Regions from separate parts of the Priestia sp. SIMBA_032 genome, predicted to be linked through region 3. Evidence: riboswitches for the same ligand, from Rfam matches in the RefSeq annotation. Region 3 holds a riboswitch; each other region holds the start of a gene.

Region 1 (8,125 bases), on a different contig from region 3:
CTCTCCATGAGTAAAGTTTATTTCTCATTAGATAGATTAAAAAATCTTTGATTAACAATTTGAAAAGGATATAACAAAATTTGTCTGAGAGTTAAAATTGTTACATACTGGAACGGATTAATTTTTTTGAGTTTAAAAACTTTTATCTCTTTTAATTTTGGCAAAACTACAAATGTAAAGACAACATGAATAATGAAGTTTACAGTTATATATAGAGGAAATTTACCGTACGTTGACTTAAGTACCCACATTGACACAGTAAAAAACGGTCCCCAAGTCCATACATCTTCACCAGGGATTTTTGGATGTATACTTTGTCCAAATGTCCAAAAGCGCTTCCTCTTGGCATAAGAATTAAGATATTTGGTTACTATACCAATAGCAATTGATGCAGGAAAAAAGCGTTTAAATTCATTACGCTTCATAAATAAAAAAGTTGACCATCAAGTTATAACTAATAGGATCAAAAATAGTCTATTTTTTTTCATATCATATACACTTCTATATTTATAAGGTGCACATTTATTTTAAAAACAAACATGTAATTACTTGACATTTATTGCTCTAATTATTTCATTTAAGGAACACGGAAACACACTAGAAAAACTATCTGGTTCTAAAAGCCTAGACGTTGCTGAACTCAATGATGGATCCTATGTACAGCTTTTATAAGAAGAACTAATGCAGCTGGATATATTATAGAAAACATGCGTTAGGTCATGGAAAGTTTTAATTTTTTCACATGGTATAATTATTAGAAATTATATCTCATAAATAGCGCAAAGTGATCAATATTGTGTGTATGAAAATTGCAGTGTTTCCGTTATTAGTTACATAAATCGTTGGAGCAGGGTCGTAAAATTTGCTGACACTCATTATAGAGAAAAAGGGAGTAAGTATTTAATGAATCAACGTAAGATTCTAATACAACGTCCGTAAAAGTATACATTTTTATTTAACATGATGTGCCTTTTTGAAACATATAAAAAAGAAAACCCTTGAGAGGAAAGGGTTTTCTTTATGAAATATGCAAATTTTTATAAGTTATTGATAGGATAGGCATTCTGCAAATCAAGTCAATGAAAGCAATGTATAAAAAATGCAGCTTATAGCTATAGACCCTTATTAAAAAATGGTATGCTAGGTACAAAATGAAAAAATCTATGTCCCTGTTAAAAAGAAACCCTATATTTAAATAATGGGGGTGCTCTTATACAGTAAAATTTGTATGACAATCTTTCAAATAATATGTTATACTAGCTATAGACCTAATCTTTCTTACATTTTAGTATAGAAAACCTAAATTCCCAAGGAGCACCCTTATTCTTCAAAACCATTAACGATGAGGGTGCTTTTTCCTGTCTTAAAAGTTAACGGTAGGAATTCCTTTCTGTTAAATAAATAGATATTTATACTAACCGATATTTCTGATTTTTTAATCTTTTAATTGACAAGCTAGAGAAACACGTGTAGTATTGTCCCTAGTTAAATAAATTGAATATTCTTATCTCGAGAGGTGGAGGGACTGGCCCTAGGAAGCCTCGGCAACAGACTGTTAAAGTACTGTGCCAATTCCAGTAGCAATTTGCTTGAAGATAAGAAGAGAACCCATAACGATTATTAACCTCTTCTTATTTTTAAGAAGAGGTTTTTTATTTTAAAAAGAAAGAAGGAAACAAACTCATGACAAAGACACTAGTGAAGGCTCCATTTAAAGCTGATCACGTAGGCAGCTTTTTACGACCAACTACTCTCAAAGAAGCAAGAAAAGCGTATGCAAATGGTACAATTAATAAAGCAGATTTAAAATTTGTAGAGGACAAAGAAATTGAAAAGCTTGTCCAGAAGCAAATTGAAGTAGGTCTTAAATCTATCACGGACGGTGAATTTAGACGTTCTTGGTGGCATTTGGACTTCCTATCAGGCTTAGAAGGTGTAGAGCAGTTTGAGACAGAATATATCAGCCAATTCAAAGGTGCAAAAACCAAAAATAACGCAATTAAGGTAGTAGGTAAAGTGGACTTCAATCATCATTATATGGTGGAACATTTCACGTTTTTAAAAGAAGCTGTCGAACGACATGGTGATGGAAGCCAAGTCGCTAAATTCTCAATTCCAAGTCCAAACATGTTATTTACTCGAATTCAAGAAGATACATATTACAATGGAAACAGAGATCAATTTTATCATGATACTGTGGCTGCTTATCAGAAAGCGATTCAAGCCTTTTACGACGCAGGCTGCCGTTACCTACAATTAGACGATACTTCGTGGATTGATTTTGTTTCTGAAGACCGTATCAATACGGTTGTTGAGAAGCTGGGTATGGACGTAAAGGACATTATTGATACACGAGTAAGCTGCTTAAATGATGCTATTTCTAAAAAGCCTGAAGATATGATCATCACAATGCATATTTGTCGTGGAAACTTCAGATCTACGTACATCACAAGTGGTGGTTATGATACTATATCTGATGCTATCTTTGCTAACTTACATGTAGATGGACTTTTCCTTGAATATGATGATAACCGTTCAGGAGATTTTGAACCGTTAAAAAGCTTTACACGCAACAATCAAACCGTTGTATTAGGGTTAATAACATCTAAGTTTCCTACATTAGAAGAAGCTAAGATTATTAAGCAAAGAATTAAAGAAGCAAGCGGATATATTCCTTTAGAAAACTTGTCATTGAGTCCTCAATGTGGATTTGCGAGTACCGAAGAAGGAAACGAATTAACAGAAGAGGAACAGTGGAATAAAATTAAACATGTAATTCAAATTGCTCAAGATATCTGGGGAGCTAACTAAAGAGGAATATTTGTTATTTGCTTATAGGTTCGGTGGTGTCGAGCTCTCGTAGTTAGTTAGGCACTGTTTCTGCTGGCTTACTAACTTTTGAAAAGACTCTTTAAACCAACTAAGCTAAAAAAGTTTAAATTCGTCATTTTACTATTTATTTAGTTGGAAAATGGAGATCTAATTCTTCATTAACAAATTTTTCTATCTAAAGTTGTAATATTAATAATGCAGAAATGAACAAATTCTTAAATAGTAGAAGAGGCCTGTATCTAAGGGTATACCGACTTGTCTTTTAACTAACATAAGATAAAGGAGCAAAAACAGCATTTTTCTGATTTTGCTCCTTTTATTACACTCAAAATATATTCACTCGTATTTCTTTAAAATAATAACAGCATTATGACCTCCAAATCCAAAAGAATTAGATAAACCAGTATTTATTTTCACCTGGCGAGCAATGGCTGGCACATAGTCTAAATCACATAATGGATCAGGAGTTTCTAAGTTAATTGTTGGAGGAACGATGCTCTCCTTAAGGCTCATTGCCAAAGCAATTGCTTCAATTCCACCAGCTGCTCCTAGCATATGACCAACCATTGATTTATTAGCTGTTATTGGAATCTGATAAGCTTGTTTTCCAAATAGGGCCTTAATAGCCCTGGTTTCAGAGATGTCACCTACCTTTGTACTTGTGGCATGAGCACTAATAACATCAATTTCCTCAAGAGGTATGTTTGCATTTCTTAAAGCTGCTTTCATTGCAAGATAAGCACCTTTACCCTCTGGATGTGTAGCAACCATATGGTGTGCGTCTGAACTTGCACCGTATCCAATGACTTCTGCATGAATGTTTGCTCCTCTGCGTAAAGCATGAGATAGGGATTCTAAAATTAGAATTCCAGCTCCTTCTGACATGACAAACCCGTCACGCCCTTCATCAAATGGACGGCTAGCTTGAGTAGGATCATCATTTCTTGTTGATAATGCGGTAGCATTGCCAAAACTGGCTACTGATAAGTCTGTTATAGCAGCCTCTGTTCCACCCGCAAACACAGCATCCACTTCTCCAGAACGAATGAGTCTAAAGGCTTCCCCAATAGCAGTATTCCCAATAGCACAAGCAGAAACTGGTGACATAGAAGGACCCATTGCATTCCATTTGATGCTAATTTGTGCTGCAGCAGCATTAGTAATCATAGCTGGTACAAGAGTTGGACTGACTCTCCTAGGTCCTTTCTGTCTAAGTGCATCAATATTTTCAATTAAGGTTTCAATGCCGCCTATACCTGAACCTACGTATACACCTAACCGTTCTGGATTGATATCATTTAGATCTAATTTAGAATCTGACCAGGCTTGTTCAGCTGCAGCTAAAGCAAATTGGGAAAAGCGATCTAAACGCCTTGCTTCTTTCTTTCCTAAAATCTCATCTGCATCAAAATCTCGAACGACTCCTGCAATTTTTGCTTTATAATCAGCAGTATCAAATATATCTATAGAGGAGATACCAGACTCTCCTTTAATTAGATTGTTCCAAAATGTTCTAATGTCATTTCCAATAGGAGAGACCACTCCCATACCCGTAATCACAACTCTTTCCACTTTTCATCACTCCAAATCAATAATATACTTGTATTTTACAGTGCTTTTATCCTATTACAAGGGACTGTTTATCCTGGTATAACTACTACTAGGGTAAATTGGTATGATGAGGAGTTTTAAAAATGAACGATAAAACTAGACTTGAGGCTTTGTCTACATTCCTAAAAGCTAAACGTGCTCAAATTAAGCCAGAGACTATTGGGTTACCAGCTGGTACTCGAAGAAGAACACCCGGATTACGAAGGGAAGAAGTTGCACAATTAGCAGGGGTAAGTACCACTTGGTACACATGGTTAGAGCAAGGAAGAGATATAAAAGTTTCTTCTATCGTACTTGACTGTATTTCTACAGCTCTACAACTAAATAGCGATGAAAGAGACTATTTATATGATCTGGCACTAGAAACAAAGTTAGAAATTGATCATTCAAAAAAAGAACAATCAGAGCTTAGCCCTTCTTTAAAACGAATACTAGATGAATTAACCTATTGTCCGACTATCGTTACAGATCGACATTGTCATATTGTAGGCTGGAATTCCGCAGCTTCTCATGTTTTTCTAGATTTTCAACAAATCCCAAATGATCAAAGAAATCTAATTCAATTAGTATTCGCCCGAAAAGAATTAAAAACATTAGCTGTCAATTGGGAGCATTTTGCGAAAGGTTTTCTGTCTATTTTCCGTACCTATTATGGACACTATCTAGGCGATGAATGGTACAACCAGTTTATTAGTCATATGAGTCATTTACATCCGGAATTCCAGACCTTATGGAATGAAAGCCAAGTGAGTAAAGCTCCCGAAATGGTTATTGAATTTAGACATGCAAAGGCAGGGAAAATGTTATTTAATTTAACTTCCCTCCAAGTTCAAGGAGATATGGATTTGCGGTGTAGCATCTACACACCCGTAGAGGAAACGGATACGGAAAATAAGTTAAAGCGCTTAATGAAAAGAGTTTCTATGGAGAAATTATAGAGGAATTTTATTATATCGTGCAGATTAAGATGACAGTCTCTTACTTGGAGACTGTTTTTTCACTCAAATAAAAGTATAAAATTAAAGTTTTTGAGCAATCTAAGAGGATAGGAACCCCAATTCATACTATTCTTCATGTATGATGTTCTAAAGAAAAAAGCTACTTCCCCGAGTATAGGAGTAGCTTTTTTCTTTAGAAATAGCCTTCTTCTTTTTGAGTTTACATAAGTTTGATTTTAGGAACCGATTAAAATTTTTCTATAAAAAATAAATGTATTTACTCGAAGATTAATTAACGCTAAAAACTAAGGATATTTAAGGCATAATTGTGATCTTCATATTTCACGACAATCATTTTACTAGAAGAGCGTTTAAGCGGATAAAACTTTCAATATTCCTTATTCAAAATTACTTGGCTAGGAGATGATTTTATAGACGTTTTTATCTTTAGAGAAATTTAGAAACTATAAGTAGCTTCATATTTACATAACTGAATAATTTTTCTAAATTAAAGACTTATCAATAATGATGCTATTGAATACAGTGTCATTATTTTTTTATTTAGTGAAATTTTTTGCATTCTCTTTAAAGCCTCATCTACGTTTCAAGAGAAATTTCTGCTGTAATCTACTTTATTATGAGCTATGAGAACAAAAATATTACATAATTTTATTGATAGCATCTTATTCATCATAATATTTGGAAATAGTTTTTAACAGCTTTCAATGGGTGTAAGGTTAAAATTTATTAAAATAAAGATTTAGTTTATTTAGACAGCATTTTTAAAGTGATAGTCCATTAGCAAAGCTATTAGCCCGTTTTGGAGTATCTGAATATTAAATGTCGAAAATATGTCAGGTTATCTAACCATATATTTGCATAAGACATTAAAAGTAATATAATTATTCTACATTTTAAACAAAAGTGTTCAAAAATAAAAAAATGAACATTTTTGTAAAAAAAGTGTGTACAAAACCTATCAAAGGTGTTTATAATACATTCTTATAAAGATTAAATGTTCTAAAAATTTTAACTTTTTATAATGTTTTGCTTTAGAACTGATTATCCCATATGGTGAATAATTCTAATTCAAGAGTAGTATTGGCCAGTACTACGGAACACATTGACTTTAACATCAAAAATTCATTAAAACTTTTAAGGGAGAGAGTAGTACAATGACAACAACTTTTACAGAAATCAAAGCATATAAACACGAGCCTTTTACAGACTTCACACTCGAAGAAAATAAAAAGGAGTTTAAAAAAGGTTTAGAAACTGTACAAGCTGAGCTTGGAAAAGATTATCCCCTAGTTATTGGTGATGAGTTAATTACCACAGATGAAAAAATTACGTCAATTAACCCATCAAATAAAGTTGAAATTATCGGAAGAGTCTCTAAGACGAATCAAGAATTAGCTGAAAAGGCTATGCAAACAGCTCTTTCTACATTCAATACATGGAAAAAAGAAGATCCAGAAGTACGCACGAACATTTTATTCCGTGCAGCTGATATTATCCGTCGTCGTAAACATGAATTCTCAGGCTATTTAGTTAAGGAAGCTGGTAAGCCTTGGAATGAGGCTGATGCAGATACGGCAGAGGCTATCGATTTTCTTGAGTTTTATGCTCGTCAAATGTTGAAATTAAAGGATGGAGTGCCGGTACAAAGTCGTCAAGGAGAAGAAAATAAATTTAATTATATCCCACTTGGTGTAGGCGTTATTATTTCGCCGTTTAATTTCCCATTAGCTATTATGGCGGGAACTGCAGCAGCTGCAATCGTTACAGGAAACACAATTTTATTAAAACCTGCTGATGCAACTCCTATCGTAGCAGCGAAATTTGTAGAAGTAATGGAGGAAGCAGGGCTTCCTAAAGGAGTACTAAACTTTATTCCGGGCGTGACACCTGAGATTGGTGACTATCTAGTTCAACATCCTAAAACACGTTTCGTTTCATTCACAGGTTCTCGTGAAGTTGGTTGTCGTATTTATGAAAAGGCATCAAAAGTACAACCAGGCCAAAAGTGGTTAAAACGTGTTATTGCTGAAATGGGTGGAAAAGATACAGTGGTTGTTGATAAAGATGCAGATTTAGATTTAGCAGCGTCTTCTATTGTGTACTCTGCATTCGGATTCTCAGGACAAAAATGTTCAGCTGGCTCTCGTGCTGTGGTACATCAAGATATATATGACATTGTACTTGAGAAAGCAGTTGCATTAACAAAGACCTTAAAAGTAGGGAATCCAGAAGAAGCATCTACTTATATGGGACCTGTTAGTCACGAGGCTTCTTATAATAAAGTATTATCTTATATTGAAATTGGGAAAGAAGAGGGGCGTTTGATGACTGGTGGAGAATCAGATGATTCTAAGGGTTACTTCATCCAGCCAACAATTTTCGCAGATGTCGACGAAAAAGCGCGCTTAATGCAAGAAGAAATTTTTGGTCCAGTAGTGGCTTTCTGTAAAGCACGAGATTTTGATCATATGATGGAGATTGCAAACAATACTGATTATGCTTTGACAGGTGCATTACTTTCTAACACACCTAATCATATTGAAAGAGCAAAAGAAGAATTTCATGTAGGTAATCTTTATTTTAACCGTGGTTGTACAGGTGCAATTGTAGGATACCATCCGTTTGGTGGATTCAATATGTCTGGAACTGATTCAAAAGCAGGAGGACCTGATTATTTAATCTTGCATATGCAAGCAAAAACAACAAGTACAGCACTTTAAAAA
Region 2 (8,125 bases), on a different contig from region 3:
GCAACAAATTACCGTACAAGGAGCTTCTTTTAAATTTAACAAATAAACATCCGCTGACGGATGTTTATTTCTGTGCTTCTTTTATAGCTTGATAAATGAAGTGAGGCAAAATTTCAAAGGAATACTGAACGTCTAATCTTTCGGTCCATTGATGTGCATCTCTTCCCAGCGGTCCAATGTTCAGCACCGGCATCTTCAGCTCCTCTAGCTCTTCTAGCTCTTCTAGCGGGATATGATACCCTTTATTCCATAGCGGCATATTCACTACTAACGTATTAAATGTATGAAGCGGATGCTGCAGGCTGGCATAGCTTAAATCTGAAATTCCGCCAAAATAACTTTGTTCAACTAGCTCCACTTGAAATTGCTCTTTGGCAGTTGCCTGTACGTTTGATAAAATCCCTTGTACAAACGGATCATCATGTGAACAAACGGCCGGATAAAAAGGCGGCGTAAAAAATAAGACTATCATCGGAGCTGCTTCTTTACATAAACCAGCTAAAGAGTTTACTAATTTAATGGTTTTATTTCTGTCATTATCTTCTTGTGCCAAAAGTGCTTCTTCCATTTCTTGCACATATTTTTCACCGTGCTGTTTGACTGCATGAGTATAAAGTTCTTCATACGTCCATACATTCACGTCAAGAGATGAACCCTCCATTCCCGCAGCGTACTGCCTAGCGGCTTTATTATAATGTTTTTTTACATTCAAAGCTGCTTTGTCAGCCGATTTCAACAGCAGATCTGTCACCTCTTTAAGAGAGCGGTTTAACATAAATAAATTAAACAATACAACGGCTGAATGCGGAACTTGAACTGAATACTCTTCTTTTAAATCTTTTTGTATCAGCACCGTAGGAGGTGGACTCGTTTCATCTCTTACTTTTTCGCAAAAATCAACGTTTAATTCTATTTCTTTTGTTAAATAAGAAGCTAGTAAATTAGCATTCAAACCAGCTAGCGGTTCCCCTACGTGAGTTTCTTTTCCATAACACAAAAAGCTTGGCATGATTTTCCCAATCGACCCTGAGTACACATAGTTCGTTTGATCTCCAGGATAGCGGCTGAACACTGGTTCTGCATTTAGCATGAGAGAAAAATCCAGCTGATGTTGGCGCGCAAGTTCTAAAAGAACAGGCACTGCTTTTCTCATTCCAAGCGAATTTACTTCTTCATCCGGCACTGACAGCAGCAGGATGTTTCCGTCAAACTCTCCGTTGCATGCTCGTTCAATCATACTGATATGCAGGGCAATACCTGCTTTCATGTCCATCGTTCCACGGCCAAAAAGCCAGTCTCCTTTTATCATATCTTTTTGTACGTACGCCGGAACTTGTTCCATATGGTTATAAAAAGTATTCGTTAACGTATCAGCGTGAAAAGCATCCTTTTGCCACTGTCCATAATCTTGTACATCCACTACATCGTAATGACTTACTAATACAACTGTTTTATTTGTATTTTTCCCTTCAACAAAAGCTGTGACAATCGATCGCCCGTCTCCTGTTGAATGAAGCTTAACTTGCTCGTTTTTTTGAAAGTAAGGCAGCTTCAATAAATACGACGCTATCGCTTCAGCCATTTCCACTTCTGCCATCGTTCCTGTAACGCTAGGTATAGAAACCAATTCGCTTACAAGCTTCTTTAACTGTTCTTTTGTTTGATACAAAGATGTTTTGTTCGACATGCCCTTCATCTCTTTCCTTTTTCTAAATTTTCCATCAAACAAAACGATTCGTCAATCCCTTTGACAGAGACCCTTTCATTCTATCTCTATGTATCATAGTATGCGCTGCCTTGACGCACATGATAAAAAAAGAGTGCGCGGCTAGGGCTAGCACCGCACACTCTTTTTTTTACTTTTCGTCATCTTCTAAAAAGTCTAGGATACGATCAATAAGCTGTTCGCTTCCTGCATCGTTTCCATGTTCAAGAGACATTTCCATTTCAATGCTCCTTTCATAAAATATTCTTGTTTTATAACATACCACAATTCATTTCGAATGTAACCTTTAATTTGTGTAAAAATTTCGACAATTTATGATTAATTTTAAAACCTAGTGAGTAATGATTATACCCACCAGATTCTTCGGTTGTCAAAGAACATGCTTTCTATTTAAAAATACTTAAAAAATAGAGGCGCGAGCAGACTTCTATAACAGACAGCCTACTCGCTCAAGCTTAGAACAGCATGATGAATAAATTTCTAGTTCATTTGCTTTTTGTACATCTTTAATATCTATGCCTACAGCATATGTACGAACTTGGTTTTCGACCACAATTTCGTAAAATGTTTCTAATTCACGATAAGCTACTTCATAATGCTTTCCTAATAATTTCACGGCTTCCTTTAATGCTTTCTCTCCTGTATATGCTGCAACTGCTGTATGACTCATAAAACCCTCTCCTTTTAGAAAAATAAAAAAAACTCATTTTGCTTTGATGCAAAATGAGTTTTTCACCCGTTTTATCACCCAAAGCACATGCTTTGCTGGTAGGAGCACCTTACATTCGTAGGTTGCTGTGGAGTCAAAGAGCCAGATCTCTCGTCCACTCGTGATAACTTTTTTAATTTAAAATTTATTTTATCAAACAATTCCATCCGCGTAAATAGAAAAATAAAAATATTTTAATTTTTTTGGCAATGGAATGAATTCAAAAAATGGAAGCTTAGATTAGCAAAATAAGAAGCTGCTACAAGTAATGCCTCTTCATTTAATGAAAAAGATGGATGGTGCCATTCATATTCTCCAGCTGTACCCATCCATACAAAAAATCCTGGTACATGCTGCTGATATACGGCAAAATCTTCTCCTCCAGGCGATTGTTCAGCTTCTACGACTTGGTAACTGAGATCCTCCGCCGCTTTAGTAGCCAGTTTTTCCAGCGTATCATCATTGTTTACTACAGGAAGATATGGATACCATTTAACGTCTACTGAAGCCCCTAAAGCTGCTCCAATCCCTTCAGCAGTTCGTTTCATAAGACCTGGTATTTTTTCTCTCGCTTCTTCTTGAAAGGTACGCACCGTTCCTTCAAGCGTTACTTTGTCAGGAATGACGTTCCACGAGCTCCCTCCATGGATTTGAGTTATGCTGACAACAACATTTTGAAATGGGCTGAGATTACGGCTGACAATGGTTTGTAAACTAGTAACAATTTGACCAGCAGCAGCAATCGGATCTACTGTTTTTTCAGGGATGCCCGCGTGACCTCCTACTCCTTTGACGTCAATTTCAAAACGATCAACGCTTGCCATTAAAGGTCCCGATTTGATACCAATGGTTCCTACAGGAAGATCCGGTTTGTTATGCATCCCAAATATCGCTTCTACTCCTTCGAGCACACCTTTTTCAACTAGCATTTTTGCCCCAGAAGCCGTTTCTTCGGCCGGTTGAAAGATAAACCGTACCGTACCGCAAAGCTCCTGCTGACGTTCTTTAAGAAGAATGGCTGCTCCGATTATAGAAGCCGTATGAAAATCATGGCCACATGCGTGCATAACTCCGTTTACTTCAGATGCAAATGGCAGATTGGTTTTTTCTTCAATTGGCAGCGCATCAATATCAGCTCGAATTGCGATAGTAGGTCCCGGCTTTCCTCCCACAATTTCTGCTACTGTTCCTACGTCTAAATGGAATGTATCCGCTATAGACATATCATAGTGCTTTAACCACTTTTTAATACGTTTAGTTGTTTCATATTCTTTCATTGAAAGTTCTGGAAACCGGTGCAGCTCACGGCGTATGTCTATTAACTCATTTAGCAGTAATTGATCTGTCATATTTATCACTCTTTCACATTCCTTAATTTGGATCACCTCTCTATCTTTTACGACAAAGAGTGTACCTCATTGAATTTTTTATAAAGAAATAGGGTCGTATAACCTTCTGCAAGGTGCTTTTCTTTAGCTTGAACATATCCTTTTCGTTCATACATCTCAACTAACCAAGGATGTTCTTTTGCTGTTCCTAAAGACACACCTGGTGATTTAAACATATTTTTTATTATCTCTTCCTCTACTAGATGCAGCAGCTTAGAACCAACGCCTTTCCTGACAAACGACGGGTCCACTGCAAACCACCAAAGATGCGGAACAGCAAACGGACCTGGATGTTCTCCCCAAGGCATTCGTATAGATACAGTTGCAGCGATTCTTTTATCTTCTTCATATACATAGCAAAGGTTTTGAGAAATATTTTTCTTAACAAGAGCAAGATCAGCAGTAGCTGCTAAGAAAGGAATGCCTAGCTCTCGAATAGGCTTATATGCTTGTAGAGTCAAGTTCAATAAGTTATCTGCGTCGTCATTTGTTGCCAAACGGAATTCATTTTTCATCTCTTCGCCTCCTATGTAGTGCTTAAATATTTTATTTAACTTATAAGTTTACTGAGAATTAAAAAAGACAGACTGCCGCCTTGCGTACTCACTATACAACTGCTTTTATAACGTGTCAATTTTCATTATCTCTTTCTATGAAAGCTATCATAAAAACCAATACTTACAGTTTATTATACTGAACAAATATCAATAAATCCCCTTACGAAACCCCTTTCATTACTTTCGTTAAATTTTCAACCGCCATTATAGAGCGACGTATGATAAAATAGAACACGGTAGTTGTAAGAAAAGCAAACAGAAATGTAATCACTAGCATAATCGAAGCTGCTTGCTCTTGTTTCATAATAAGATAATAATTTGTCACTTCAATTACAGTAAGTGTTATGACCATCATATAATAGCATTTCACATGTAAACTTTGAAACGCTTTTTTTATTTTTCATTCCCTATACCATCTAAAGACATAGAATGTCTAATCTATATTAGTAGTATCGGCATATTTTTATATGTTTTTGTAAAAACTAAAGAAGAATTGAAGCAATTATTATTGGCGCTTTTCCACTAAATATTGGAATACATATCATTCTGCAAGGCGCTGCAACAGCAGTTGATAACTGTCTGATTATTCTTTCATTTGACCAAACTCTACCTTTGCTTATAAAATGAAGATTTGTAGAAAGGAGTACGAAAAATTTTATGTATACGTATCAAACAGGCAATCAAACAATTGACTACAAAATTGAAGTCGTTCCAAATAGAACCGATATCACGGTGCAAATTTGTGACAAAGAAGGGGTAAAAGTTATTATCCCGAGAGGTCTTAATGAAAACAATGTGCGTTCAATCATCGCACGCAAAGCAACATGGATTTTAAAACAACTAAACGGTTCACAACCAGCTGAGGAAAAGCCAGCTGCTCCAAAGAAAGAAGCAGTAAAAAAAGAAACAGCTAAAAAAGAGGCTCCTAAAGCAGCAGCTTCTGCAGCTAAAACTGGTTCTTTTGAAGAAGGAGACAAATTCCCTTACCTAGGACGTCAATACCGCTTAAACATCGTTCGTGGAGATGTAGCAAAGGCTGAAATGACATTCCGTGCAAAATTCATTGCTACAGTACCTGAAAGCTGGAACGAGCAGCAAACAAATGAAGGTATTGGACAACTATTAACAGAATGGTACCAAGGCCGCGCTGGTGAAAAATTCCAAGAAGCTTTGAAATCTGTTAAAAAAGCAGCAGACAATGCTCCTGAATCTGTTAAGTGGGACGAGTTAGGTGAAGAATACGCTACGACTCAAGATAATACAATCGTGTTAAACTGGCGTTTGCTAACAGCTCCTCTTGCAACAATTGAATATGTCATTGCTTCTCAATTTACAAATGCAGATGAGTTATTCGAAGATGCAGCTGAACGCAAACAGTGGTTAAGCGATAACTCCCTAAACGCATTTTAAGTTTATACATAAAAAAAGCACGCGGCGAACGCGTGCTTTTTTTATTTGGATAGAAGTACTCGAATAATTTCACTGCTCAAAAGTCAGTTAACCTGACGGGTTCATTCAAGTGCAGTTTATAAATCAATATATAATATACATGTTTAAAGTTTTATTAACCTTATGTTTCATTCTATAAAAACCTGATTTTTACCCTTTTAATACTTTAAATGCTTCTCTTATTTTTCTTACAAAATCTAACGGTGGTTCTACGGATTCAAAGTGCATATACATTGCTCTCGGCTCTTCAAATAGCCAATGGTTGTGAACGGCCGTAACCTTAATATCCCTTTTTCTAAGCTCCGTTAATAATGGATTTACCTCTTATTGCAAAGCACGGTTTCACCTAGATTTAGCGCCCTTCCTTTGCTGTCTAAATCTTCAAAAGTGAAAAATTGAGGAGTACTAATGGAGAGCGTGTTGGACGCCCTAAAATTTTAAAACGAATCGTCCGAAATTTTTGTACCAAACAAACGCCATTTTCATCTAAACTGTCTTGTCCACCTAGAATTCTCGCAAACTCCTGACATAGACTCTTTTTATTTTCCCAACTCATTATGCTGACTTCCTCTCTTCCACTAACTTGTCCTTCCTTAATAAATGTATGTAAAATCCATCAATTAGAAACGACAAATCACACAGAAAATCTGCCCGTTTTATAGATATAAACGATAAAAAGTCATATTTATTTTTATTTGCTCATATCAATAGCATGTATTTTTGAATTCAACTAAAAAGAAACATTCAGATGCCTATTTAAAGACTTTAGAATTTACTTAAACAGTTTATTTTAATTGAATTTATAGGAGGAAGTAGAATGAAGAAAATAGGAAAAGACGATTTTATTTCAGGATTTGTTCCTCATCATAATCATGGCTCAGTGGACTACACTTCGGTTGCGTCAGGACATGTCCATCAGTGCCTCGATGTAACGTCTCCTCCAATTCAAAGCGAGGATGGAAGCCATATTCACTATACAGAAGGCTATGTTGTTTTTGAAGACGGACATACACATCATTACAAAGCCTACTCTGGTCCCGCTATTCCGATTGGCAACGGTATGCATGTTCACTATTATGACTTTTATACCAGCGAAGACAACCAGCATCGGCATCATGTCAAAGGTGTAGACCACCCTGCTCCAGGTGATAGATAATGAAATAATTTAATGCAATCAAGCCAAAGTCTCAGCTTCTGGACTGATTTTTATCTTGTGTTTATATACCCCTTTATTAACAGTGAGACCTTTAATAGATAAAGGTCTCTTTGTACATATATAAGTTAAATGCCAGTCTCTCCCTCTGCTTAAGCAAAAAAGGATAAGCGAGCTCTTTATTCCAAAAATTCGACATACCAGGTCTTTGGACATGTCAAAGTTTCTACACCAATCGATATATTGTGTTTTAAAAGAAAGATACATATAATCAAGAAAATGTTTGATTTTGTTTAAATGTGGATACGTATACCTATAAGCAAGATAGCAAACACTTAAGATGAGTGGTTACGATGTAAAAGTTGTAATGACCATGTAAAGAAAGGAAGTGCAGCGTATGAAAGGACAGAGCTTTTTTATTTTAGGACTTATATTTGCTCTTATCATTGCTGTTTTAGCTGTAATTAACAACGATCCGGTACAATTTAACTATGTATTTGGTTCACAAAAATGGCCTCTTATTTTAATTATCTTAACAACGGCTGTGTTTGGAGGAGTCGTTGCTGCTTCATTGAGCTTTGTAAAAATTGTTCAACTAAGAGGACAAGTGAAACAGAAAAACAAGCGAATTGCTGAACTGGAAGAAGAAATCAAGCAGCATAAGCCTGTTGAGCCTGTTGTGGAAGAAGAGCCAAATCAACCAGCTACTCGAACTGAGCGCGCTCAGTTATAATAAAGAAAAGCCGTTATTCTCTCGAATAGCGGCTCTTTTCATTTTTTGTTCCGCCAAGCATATTTTTGGCATATACGCATAAACAGATAGATATGGAAAACTTTAGTTCTGAATGGTACAATCAACACTGTTATATCTCTATGAAAAACTTAAATTGACAGTCTTACCGTTAAGAAGGTGTTCATCCATTATGATCAATAAAAAAATAAAGCGCGAAATTCTTACATACACAAGCGTCATCCTCGGCACCGTTTTGCTTTCTGTTGTCGTTCAGCACTATTGGTTTCAGCCCTACACTGTAAAAGGTGATTCTATGAAGCCTATTTTGCACGAAGGCAATCGAATTATTATTAACAAGCACAGCAAGCTGGAGCGCTTTGATATTGTCGTGTTACAAGCTCCCTATAGCA
Region 3 (8,125 bases):
AATTAGTCCTGTGATGGAAATAACAAAAAACCAAGTGGCGCTTATAGCAAAAACAGGGCTTAGTCTTGCTAAAAGATAAATTCCCGCTTTTACCATTGTAGCTGAATGAAGGTATGCACTCACTGGGGTTGGAGCTTCCATAGCATCTGGCAGCCAAATATGAAAAGGAAACTGAGCAGATTTTGTAAAGGCCCCTAATAAAATGAGGACTAGAGCTGGAATAAATAGATGACTTGATGTGACCACATCTACGTTTGAGATAATTTCGCGTATGCTAAAAGTACCTGTCATGATGTATAAAAGCACAATTCCTGCTAATAGGGAAAGTCCTCCAAACACGGTAATGAGCATAGATTTTAAGGCTCCGTATTGAGATTTCTCTCGTTTGTACCAATAACCAATCAATAAAAAAGATGAAAGGCTTGTTAATTCCCAAAAGCTGTAAAGACTCATTAAATTGTCTGATAATACAACTCCAAGCATAGATCCCATAAAAAGAAGCAAATAGACATAAAACGAATGCAGCGCTTCTTTTGTCTTAGAAAGATAATAAATGGAGTAAAGAATAACAAGTGTCCCAATTCCGGTGATTAACAGAGAAAATAGAAGACCGAGTCCATCCACATAAGCATCAAAGTTAATGCCCAGGCTAGGTATCCATTTCATTGAATGTAGGTAGGTTTCCCCTTTAGAAACACCACTGATATATTGTGTGAAATAAATGAACAACACAAGTGGAAGAGGTAAAACGAACCATCCTGTATGAATACGCTGGAATTTCCTATACAGAAGCGGGACAAAAAAGGCTAATAAAAAAGGTGATAAAATCACCAAGTGCAACCACGACAAAAGACAAACCTCCTTGTGATATTCAATTCTGTAACCGATTATATAATAATTTAATTATGCATGCATCCATGCTAATTCTTAGTATCAGCAGAATTTTCAAGGCTTATTAAATAAATAGAAACTCGTCACAAAATCCATAAAAAAAACATAAAAAAATTTTTTTTGACGTATAAAAATCATGCGGAATTGTCACTCTAAGAGTGAGGTGATGGAAATGTATAGGAAACAAATAGCCATCAGTTTTCTCATTTTTACCGCACTATGTATCAGTGGATTTGTGCTGAATAATCACTTAGAAATGAAAGAAGAAAACAGGATGCTGCTTACTTCTAAAAACGAAGCAGAAAATTCCATATCAATAGACTCTTCCCTGTTAAAAGCCTCTTATAAACCGAGACAATATGTAAAGATAGGTGAAATGAACTATATTGCACCATCAGGTAAGCAAATAAAAAACGATTGAAGACCACTCTTTAGTCGCTTTTTATTTGCTTATTATTTGTGTAATCGTACATGAATTACGTTCTGTAATCGAAGAACATTAGTTGACTTCATAACTGAATTTATCGTTAAATAAAAGGGTACATACAATGATTGCAGTTTCAACAAACTATAATGATTGTGTCAAACTGTAAGTGGATTCACTTGAATTCAGCTAACAGTTTCGATAAAGTGGAAAATAAAGATATTTTAATGGAGGAACAGATTATGACACATGTTCGTTTTGATTATTCAAACGCGTTATCATTTTTTGGTGAACATGAACTTACATACTTACGTGATGCCGTGAAAGTAGCTCACCATTCAATTCATGAGAAAACAGGTGCTGGGAACGACTTTTTAGGATGGGTAGACCTTCCTACGGAGTATGACAAAGAAGAATTTGCACGCATTCAAAAAAGTGCAGAAAAAATTAAATCTGATTCAGATGTATTAATTGTTATCGGTATTGGAGGATCTTACTTAGGTGCTCGTGCTGCTATTGAAATGCTTCAGCATTCATTCTATAACACATTATCAAAAGAACAGCGTAAAACTCCGCAAGTTATTTTTGCTGGTAACAACATCAGCTCAACATACATGAAAGACTTAATGGATGTTTTACAAGATAAAGATTTCTCTATTAATGTTATTTCAAAATCCGGCACAACAACAGAACCGGCGATTGCTTTCCGTATCTTCCGTAAATTATTAGAAGAGAAATACGGCAAAGAAGAAGCACGCAAGCGTATTTATGCAACAACAGATAAAGCGCGCGGCGCATTAAAAACATTAGCAGACGAAGAAGGTTATGAAACATTTGTTATTCCAGATGATGTAGGCGGCCGTTATTCGGTATTAACAGCGGTTGGCTTATTACCAATTGCTGCTGCAGGCCTTGATATCGAACAAATGATGAAAGGTGCAGCTGATGCTCAAGAAGCATTCTCATCATCAGAGCTAGAAGAAAACCCAGCTTATCAATATGCTGTAGCTCGTAATGTTCTTTATAATAAAGGAAAAACAATTGAAATGCTGATTAACTATGAGCCAGCTCTTCAATACTTTGCTGAATGGTGGAAACAGTTATTTGGTGAAAGTGAAGGAAAAGACCAAAAAGGTATTTACCCTTCATCTGCTAACTTCTCAACGGACCTTCATTCTTTAGGTCAATATGTACAAGAAGGTCGTCGTGATATTTTTGAAACAATTGTACAAGTTCAAGATTCTCGTCATGAGCTAACAATTGAAGAAGATGCAGCGGACTTAGATGGACTAAATTACTTAGCTGGTGAAACAGTTGACTTTGTAAACAAAAAAGCATTCCAAGGTACAATGCTTGCTCACACAGACGGAGGCGTTCCAAACTTAGTTGTAAACATTCCGGCGTTAGATGAGTATACGTTTGGATATGTTGTATACTTCTTCGAAAAAGCATGCGCAATCAGCGGCTATTTATTAGGAGTAAATCCGTTCGATCAGCCTGGAGTAGAAGCGTATAAAGTAAATATGTTTGCTCTTCTTGGAAAACCTGGTTTTGAAGAGAAAAAAGCAGAATTAGAAAAGCGTTTGAAATAAATAAAAAGTTCACCTTCTTGTTAGAAGGTGAACTTTTTTGCTTTTGAGATAAAGGATAAAAAGCTGGAAAAAGGATATGTTAAAACAGAGGAGGGATAAGATGATTGAATTATCTTCAAGATTAGACGGCACATTATTCAAGCTTTATGAATTAGAAAAAACGCTTAAGCCGCTTGGGTATAACATTGGAGGGAATTGGGACTATGATCACGGTTCATTCGACTATAAGATGAATGATGAAGTCGGCTATCAGTTTTTGCGCATCCCGTTTACAGCTACGAATGGAGAACTGGATTCTAAAGGAACAACGGTACAGATTGGTACGCCATTTTTACTTTCACATAAGTATCAAATTGGCCTAGATGACAATGTTCACAATGGAAACGTGGGTGCTTCATTTAACCAGTTTGCAGAACCCCAAGACGCAGACGCTTCATTTCCAGAAAAGTATATCAGCTTAGGAGAAGAGCTAATTAGAGAGGCAGAAGAGGCGCTGCTTCAGTAATTGAAGGGACTATTCTTTTCTTAAACTCTCTAATTTTTTCACAAAAATATGTTCGTACATGACCTGACTAATCAACTCGTTTGTTTTAATCATTTCATTTACCCCCAAATTTTGCGCATTTTGAATATGCTTTTTTGTTAACAGTTCAACGATGCTGTAAATAGAAGGGTTCAATCCTTGCAGAGCGACTAGCGTAACAATCGTATTCATGTCTGCATATTCTTCTGTCTTATGCTGATCCGCAGTAATAAGCACTTTTTTTGCGCACCGAGCATTGGCAAGTTCTAATACCTCATAGTGAGATGGACTTCCTTTAATAAAATGAACGCGATCACAGATCATGGGGTTTTTAGTCAGAGAATCGTCGATAAGAACAATGTCTTCTTTATGAAATGCGTCGCGATAAGACTCTAACACGAGTTTGGCGCGCTCATTCCACCCCACAATGATGAAGTGATCTTTTCCATAAAACTTTAAATTCCCTTCCAAATAAGCGCTCTCAGCGGAAACAGCAATTTTAGAAAGCGTGACAAAATAAGTAGTAATAAATCCCGTTCCAACCAGGACTAAAATAATTGCAGCTAACCTTCCAATCGTAGTGGTGGGAGCAAAATCACCGTACCCTATAGTAGAGATTGTAATAATAACCCACCAAATTCCTTCAAACACATTCCCAAACGTTTGCGGCTCTAAGAAATGTATAAGCATGCCGAAAAGTAAAACAAGACAGCCGATAATAAAAAGAAGCCGCACTAAAATAGAACGACGAAAAAGTCGAAATAATAGCCATTCCATCATAAAAAAACCTCCAGTGATTAGTCATAGCCACAGTATGACCATTTTTCACTGAAGGTATAAGATATCTTTATCTTTTTACTTCGTAATATTCAATCCATTCTTTGTCTGGACCGTAGAAAAATAAGTATCTTGCTCCATTTGGCAAAGTTACAATGTTTTCTTCCACAAATGAAATGCCTGCTGATTTTAAACGCTCAAACTCTTCTTCAATTCCGTCTACTGCCAGCGCAAAATGATGAACTTTACCTTCATTAGGTAAGCTTGAGTTATACCCTTGAATTAACTCTACGATTACATTTCCTTCTAAGCCTAGAAAAGCTAGCTTCAAAGACGGATCGGTATGTGGCAGTGTTTCGATGAGCTCTAGTCCCACTTTTTGTGTATAGAACTCAATAGATTCTTCTATGTCCTTTACTTGAACGCCTACATGTTCAAATTTTAAAATTGCCATATGCATCACCCGTATCTATAGTATGTAAAAACTATGAAATATATTAAAGAGAAAGGGTAGAGAAGTCAAGATAGGGCTGCTTGTCAGGAAAGGGCTCTTAAATCATATTTTTGCTGGAGTGAATAGGGTAGAGGCTTCCATCAAGAGCAAACGAAATTTTACCTGTTTCTTCGGATACAACTAAAATTAATGCATCCGACTTTTCTGACATTCCAATGGCTGCACGGTGACGTGTTCCCAATTTTTTGTTCGTTGAAATAATAGACGAGAGAGGTAAAACATTAGCAGCTGAAATAAGCTGATTATTTCTAATTAGGACGGCTCCGTCATGTAAGGGTGTCCCTGGATAGAACAGTGTCTCAACTAGCGTAGCGCTGACAGGAGCTTGAATAGGCATTCCTTTTTGAATAAGAGGGTCTACATTTTGTTCCCGTTCAATGACAATTAAAGCGCCGTGACGTTTCTCAGAAAGGTTATGAATAGCTAAGGACAGAGCAGCATATTCAAATGTATAAGGCGATAAGTAATGACGCAAGTAATAAGAGGCGGCCGTAGCTTGAACATCTTGAAATAACCTTCTCATCTCCTCAAAATCACATAGGATACAATGATCACTCGTGTCTAAATGTTTAATTAAATTAGAGGCTTCAGTTGAAATCTGCTGTAAATATGTTCGCACATTATTTTTAATTGTATCGTCTAATTGAAAGGGTTGTCTCTCCATCTTATATAGCTCCTATCTGTCAGTCAGTGTTATCTGTAATGTGTGCTAATGTGGGTGAATTATCCGTAAAGCTTATAAATCCCTTATTAATTTTATAGGGAGGTTTTGCGTTTTATTTAGCAAGAGAATATAAAAAGTTGGAGAAAAAAGAAAGCGTTTTATAAACTGATATGTTCACATTTGGTTTAAATTTACATATGTTGTTTTAAATAAAAGTATAGATATTTCTGTGAATTTAAAGTATAGTTTTCTTATCGGATATATGATTTTTAATGTTGACAAATATTCTAAATATGCTAAAATTTTTAAAAAATGCTTATCAAGAGTGGTGGAGGGATCTGGCCCGCTGAACCCCGGCAACCTGCTTAGCAAGGTGCTAATTCCAGCAAAGTGTGGATCATTTTGAAAGATAAGGTGAAAATTTATTGCCTACCCAGTCTTTCAATATGGAAGACTTTTTATTTTGATATAGCGCAAGCGATAATTTAAGGAGGGACATTAATGACTGTAACCCCCGACTTAAAACAAATCTTTGAGCACGTGGAAGCAAAGTAAGAATTAAATAGTTTCGCTGACTAGACACACTAGAGGCGGTTTTATCCAATTCTAGTGGGTAAAACCGTCTTTTTTTATTGGATAACGCGGATAACTAAGAATTGGAGTGAAGAAAATGGCAGACTTATATACGTACGAAAACTGGAGTGATACATTTCCAGAGTTCGATAGTGAAGATGAAACAAAAGGAGCCCTTTCAGCATTGCAGTGGGCGTATGATACCTATGGAGATTCAATTATTTATGCATCAAGCTTTGGTATTGAAGGAATCGTGTTAATTGATTTAATTTCAAAAGTGAAAAAAGATGCTGAAATTGTCTTTTTAGATACGGGCGTTCATTTTAAAGAAACATATGAAGTAATTGATGCAATTAAAGAACGCTTTCCTGATTTGCGTATTCATATGAAAAAACCGGATTTAACGCTTGCAGAACAAGCCGAAAAACATGGAGATGAGCTTTGGAAGAGTCAGCCTAACCTATGCTGTCAAATTCGAAAAATCATCCCGTTAAGGGAATCTCTTGCTCCTTATGATGCGTGGATTTCTGGTTTGAGACGCGAGCAGTCTGAATCCCGTGCCAACACGAATTATTTTAATAAAGATGAGAAATTCAAGAAAGTGAAAGTCTGCCCGTTAATTCATTGGTCTTGGAAAGAAGTTTGGCGCTATGTGTATAAGCATGATTTACCATATAACAAACTTCATGATCAAGGCTACCCAAGTATCGGCTGTGAGCCCTGTACCGCACCTGCCTACAATGTAGACGATTTACGTTCAGGAAGATGGGCAGGTACACAAAAAGTTGAATGCGGATTACACGAATCTTAAATACGAAAGAGCTGAATAAATGATGCTTTTATATGTTGCCTTTATCATTGCGCTTTTTTTTGCAATGAATATTGGGGCAAGCGGTGCAGCAGCTGCTATGGGCGTTTCATACGGCTCCGGTGCGATTAAAAAGCGAAGAGTAGCCCTTTTCATCTGTGCTGTAGGTATTGTGCTCGGAGCCATCATCGGAGGCGGTGAGGTGGTAAGAACCATCAGTTCAGGTATCATACCTGAAAAATTGCTGTCAGTAGAATTAGTTATTATCATTCTGGCTGCTGCAACGCTGTCACTCTTTTTCGCGAATTTAATTGGTATCCCTCTATCAACAAGTGAAGTAACGGTTGGCTCAGTTGTTGGGGTAGGAGTAGCTTATCAATCTCTGTATGTGGAAAAACTTTTAGTTGTAATGTCTTTTTGGATGATTGTTCCGCTGGTTTCATTTGTCATTGCTTTTTTGATTGGAAAAGTGATAAAACGCAGAGCCCATAAAAAGGAAGCAGAGGGAAAGTGGAAAAGAGTTTTAACGATTTTAGTTATAGCGACGGGATTCTTTGAAGCCTTCTCAGCTGGAATGAATAACGTGGCAAATGCTGTCGGTCCTCTAGTAGGAGCTGGATTAATGGATGCTACAACGGGTGTCATAGCAGGAGGATTGGCTGTGGCGCTTGGAGCTCTTTTATTAGGAGGCCGAGTTATTGAAACAAACGGAAAAAAAATTACTCGCTATTCTGTAGGAGAAGGTTGTATTATCTCGGGTACTGGTGCTTCTCTTGTTACAGCAGCTTCACTTTTTGGTTTGCCTGTACCGCTTACACAGGTCACTACGTCTTCTATTATTGGAATAGGAGCAGCGAAAACGGGATTTACGAAAGAACAGCGCGAAGTGGTCATTCAAATGTTAAAGGTTTGGGTGGTATCCCCTGTGTTTTCACTCGTAATCTCATATGTTCTTGTGAAATTAGTACTTGAAAGCGACTTATATTCATTTGTGGTGCTAGCTAGTGGCTGCATTGCCACAGCAGGTGTTCTAAGCTTAGCTAGGACGACTAGAAGAAAAAGAGCAAGCTTGCAGTCGGAAAAAGAAAAAATGACTGCGTGATTCAAGTGCTTTTTATTATATTGTGTTAATTACTTAAGGAGGATTTTACAAAATGACAACAATTCAAGCACACGGTGGAGAATTAATTAATTTATATCAACCAACATATGACTACACGTCACTAACAAAAGAAATTGAAGTAGACAACATGGCTCTAAGTGATTTAGAACTAATTGGAATTGGTGCTTACAGCCCAATTACAGGGTTTTTAGGAGAAAAAGATTATCAATCCGTTGTTGAAAATATGCGTCTAGCAG

The links. Region 3 has a riboswitch for S-adenosylmethionine ahead of SB717_RS20870 (phosphoadenylyl-sulfate reductase). Riboswitches for the same ligand answer to the same signal wherever they lie in the genome.
Region 1: it holds a riboswitch for S-adenosylmethionine, as region 3 does, so the genes downstream of both, SB717_RS00085 (5-methyltetrahydropteroyltriglutamate--homocysteine S-methyltransferase) here and SB717_RS20870 (phosphoadenylyl-sulfate reductase) in region 3, are expected to answer to the same signal.
Region 2: it holds a riboswitch for S-adenosylmethionine, as region 3 does, so the genes downstream of both, SB717_RS03160 (hypothetical protein) here and SB717_RS20870 (phosphoadenylyl-sulfate reductase) in region 3, are expected to answer to the same signal.

Annotation. Positions count from the first base shown of each region.
Region 1 is NZ_JAWRXD010000001.1:14,304-22,428, reverse strand. It holds gene SB717_RS00090 (hypothetical protein) at 18-425, opposite strand; SAM riboswitch class I at 1,502-1,602, shown strand; gene SB717_RS00085 (5-methyltetrahydropteroyltriglutamate--homocysteine S-methyltransferase) at 1,684-2,811, shown strand; gene fabF (beta-ketoacyl-ACP synthase II) at 3,169-4,404, opposite strand; gene SB717_RS00075 (helix-turn-helix transcriptional regulator) at 4,527-5,381, shown strand; gene pruA (L-glutamate gamma-semialdehyde dehydrogenase) at 6,557-8,122, shown strand.
Region 2 is NZ_JAWRXD010000001.1:626,538-634,662, forward strand. It holds gene SB717_RS03150 (VOC family protein) at 1-46, shown strand, start outside; gene SB717_RS03155 (M20/M25/M40 family metallo-hydrolase) at 65-1,687, opposite strand; gene SB717_RS03160 (hypothetical protein) at 2,154-2,396, opposite strand; SAM riboswitch class I at 2,465-2,566, opposite strand; gene SB717_RS03165 (amidohydrolase) at 2,630-3,784, opposite strand; gene SB717_RS03170 (GNAT family N-acetyltransferase) at 3,832-4,338, opposite strand; gene SB717_RS03175 (hypothetical protein) at 4,541-4,735, opposite strand; gene SB717_RS03180 (M48 family metallopeptidase) at 5,038-5,790, shown strand; partial or broken gene SB717_RS03185 (DUF1259 domain-containing protein) at 5,980-6,385, opposite strand; gene SB717_RS03190 (YmaF family protein) at 6,647-6,985, shown strand; gene SB717_RS03195 (LapA family protein) at 7,380-7,715, shown strand; gene lepB (signal peptidase I) at 7,906-8,125, shown strand, end outside.
Region 3 is NZ_JAWRXD010000006.1:301,371-309,495, forward strand. It holds gene SB717_RS20835 (Na+/H+ antiporter subunit A) at 1-849, opposite strand, end outside; gene SB717_RS20840 (hypothetical protein) at 1,064-1,312, shown strand; gene SB717_RS20845 (glucose-6-phosphate isomerase) at 1,558-2,907, shown strand; gene SB717_RS20850 (YugN-like family protein) at 3,008-3,412, shown strand; gene SB717_RS20855 (potassium channel family protein) at 3,422-4,210, opposite strand; gene SB717_RS20860 (VOC family protein) at 4,278-4,661, opposite strand; gene cdaS (sporulation-specific diadenylate cyclase CdaS) at 4,759-5,385, opposite strand; SAM riboswitch class I at 5,699-5,801, shown strand; gene SB717_RS20870 (phosphoadenylyl-sulfate reductase) at 6,056-6,769, shown strand; gene cysP (sulfate permease) at 6,789-7,868, shown strand; gene sat (sulfate adenylyltransferase) at 7,921-8,125, shown strand, end outside.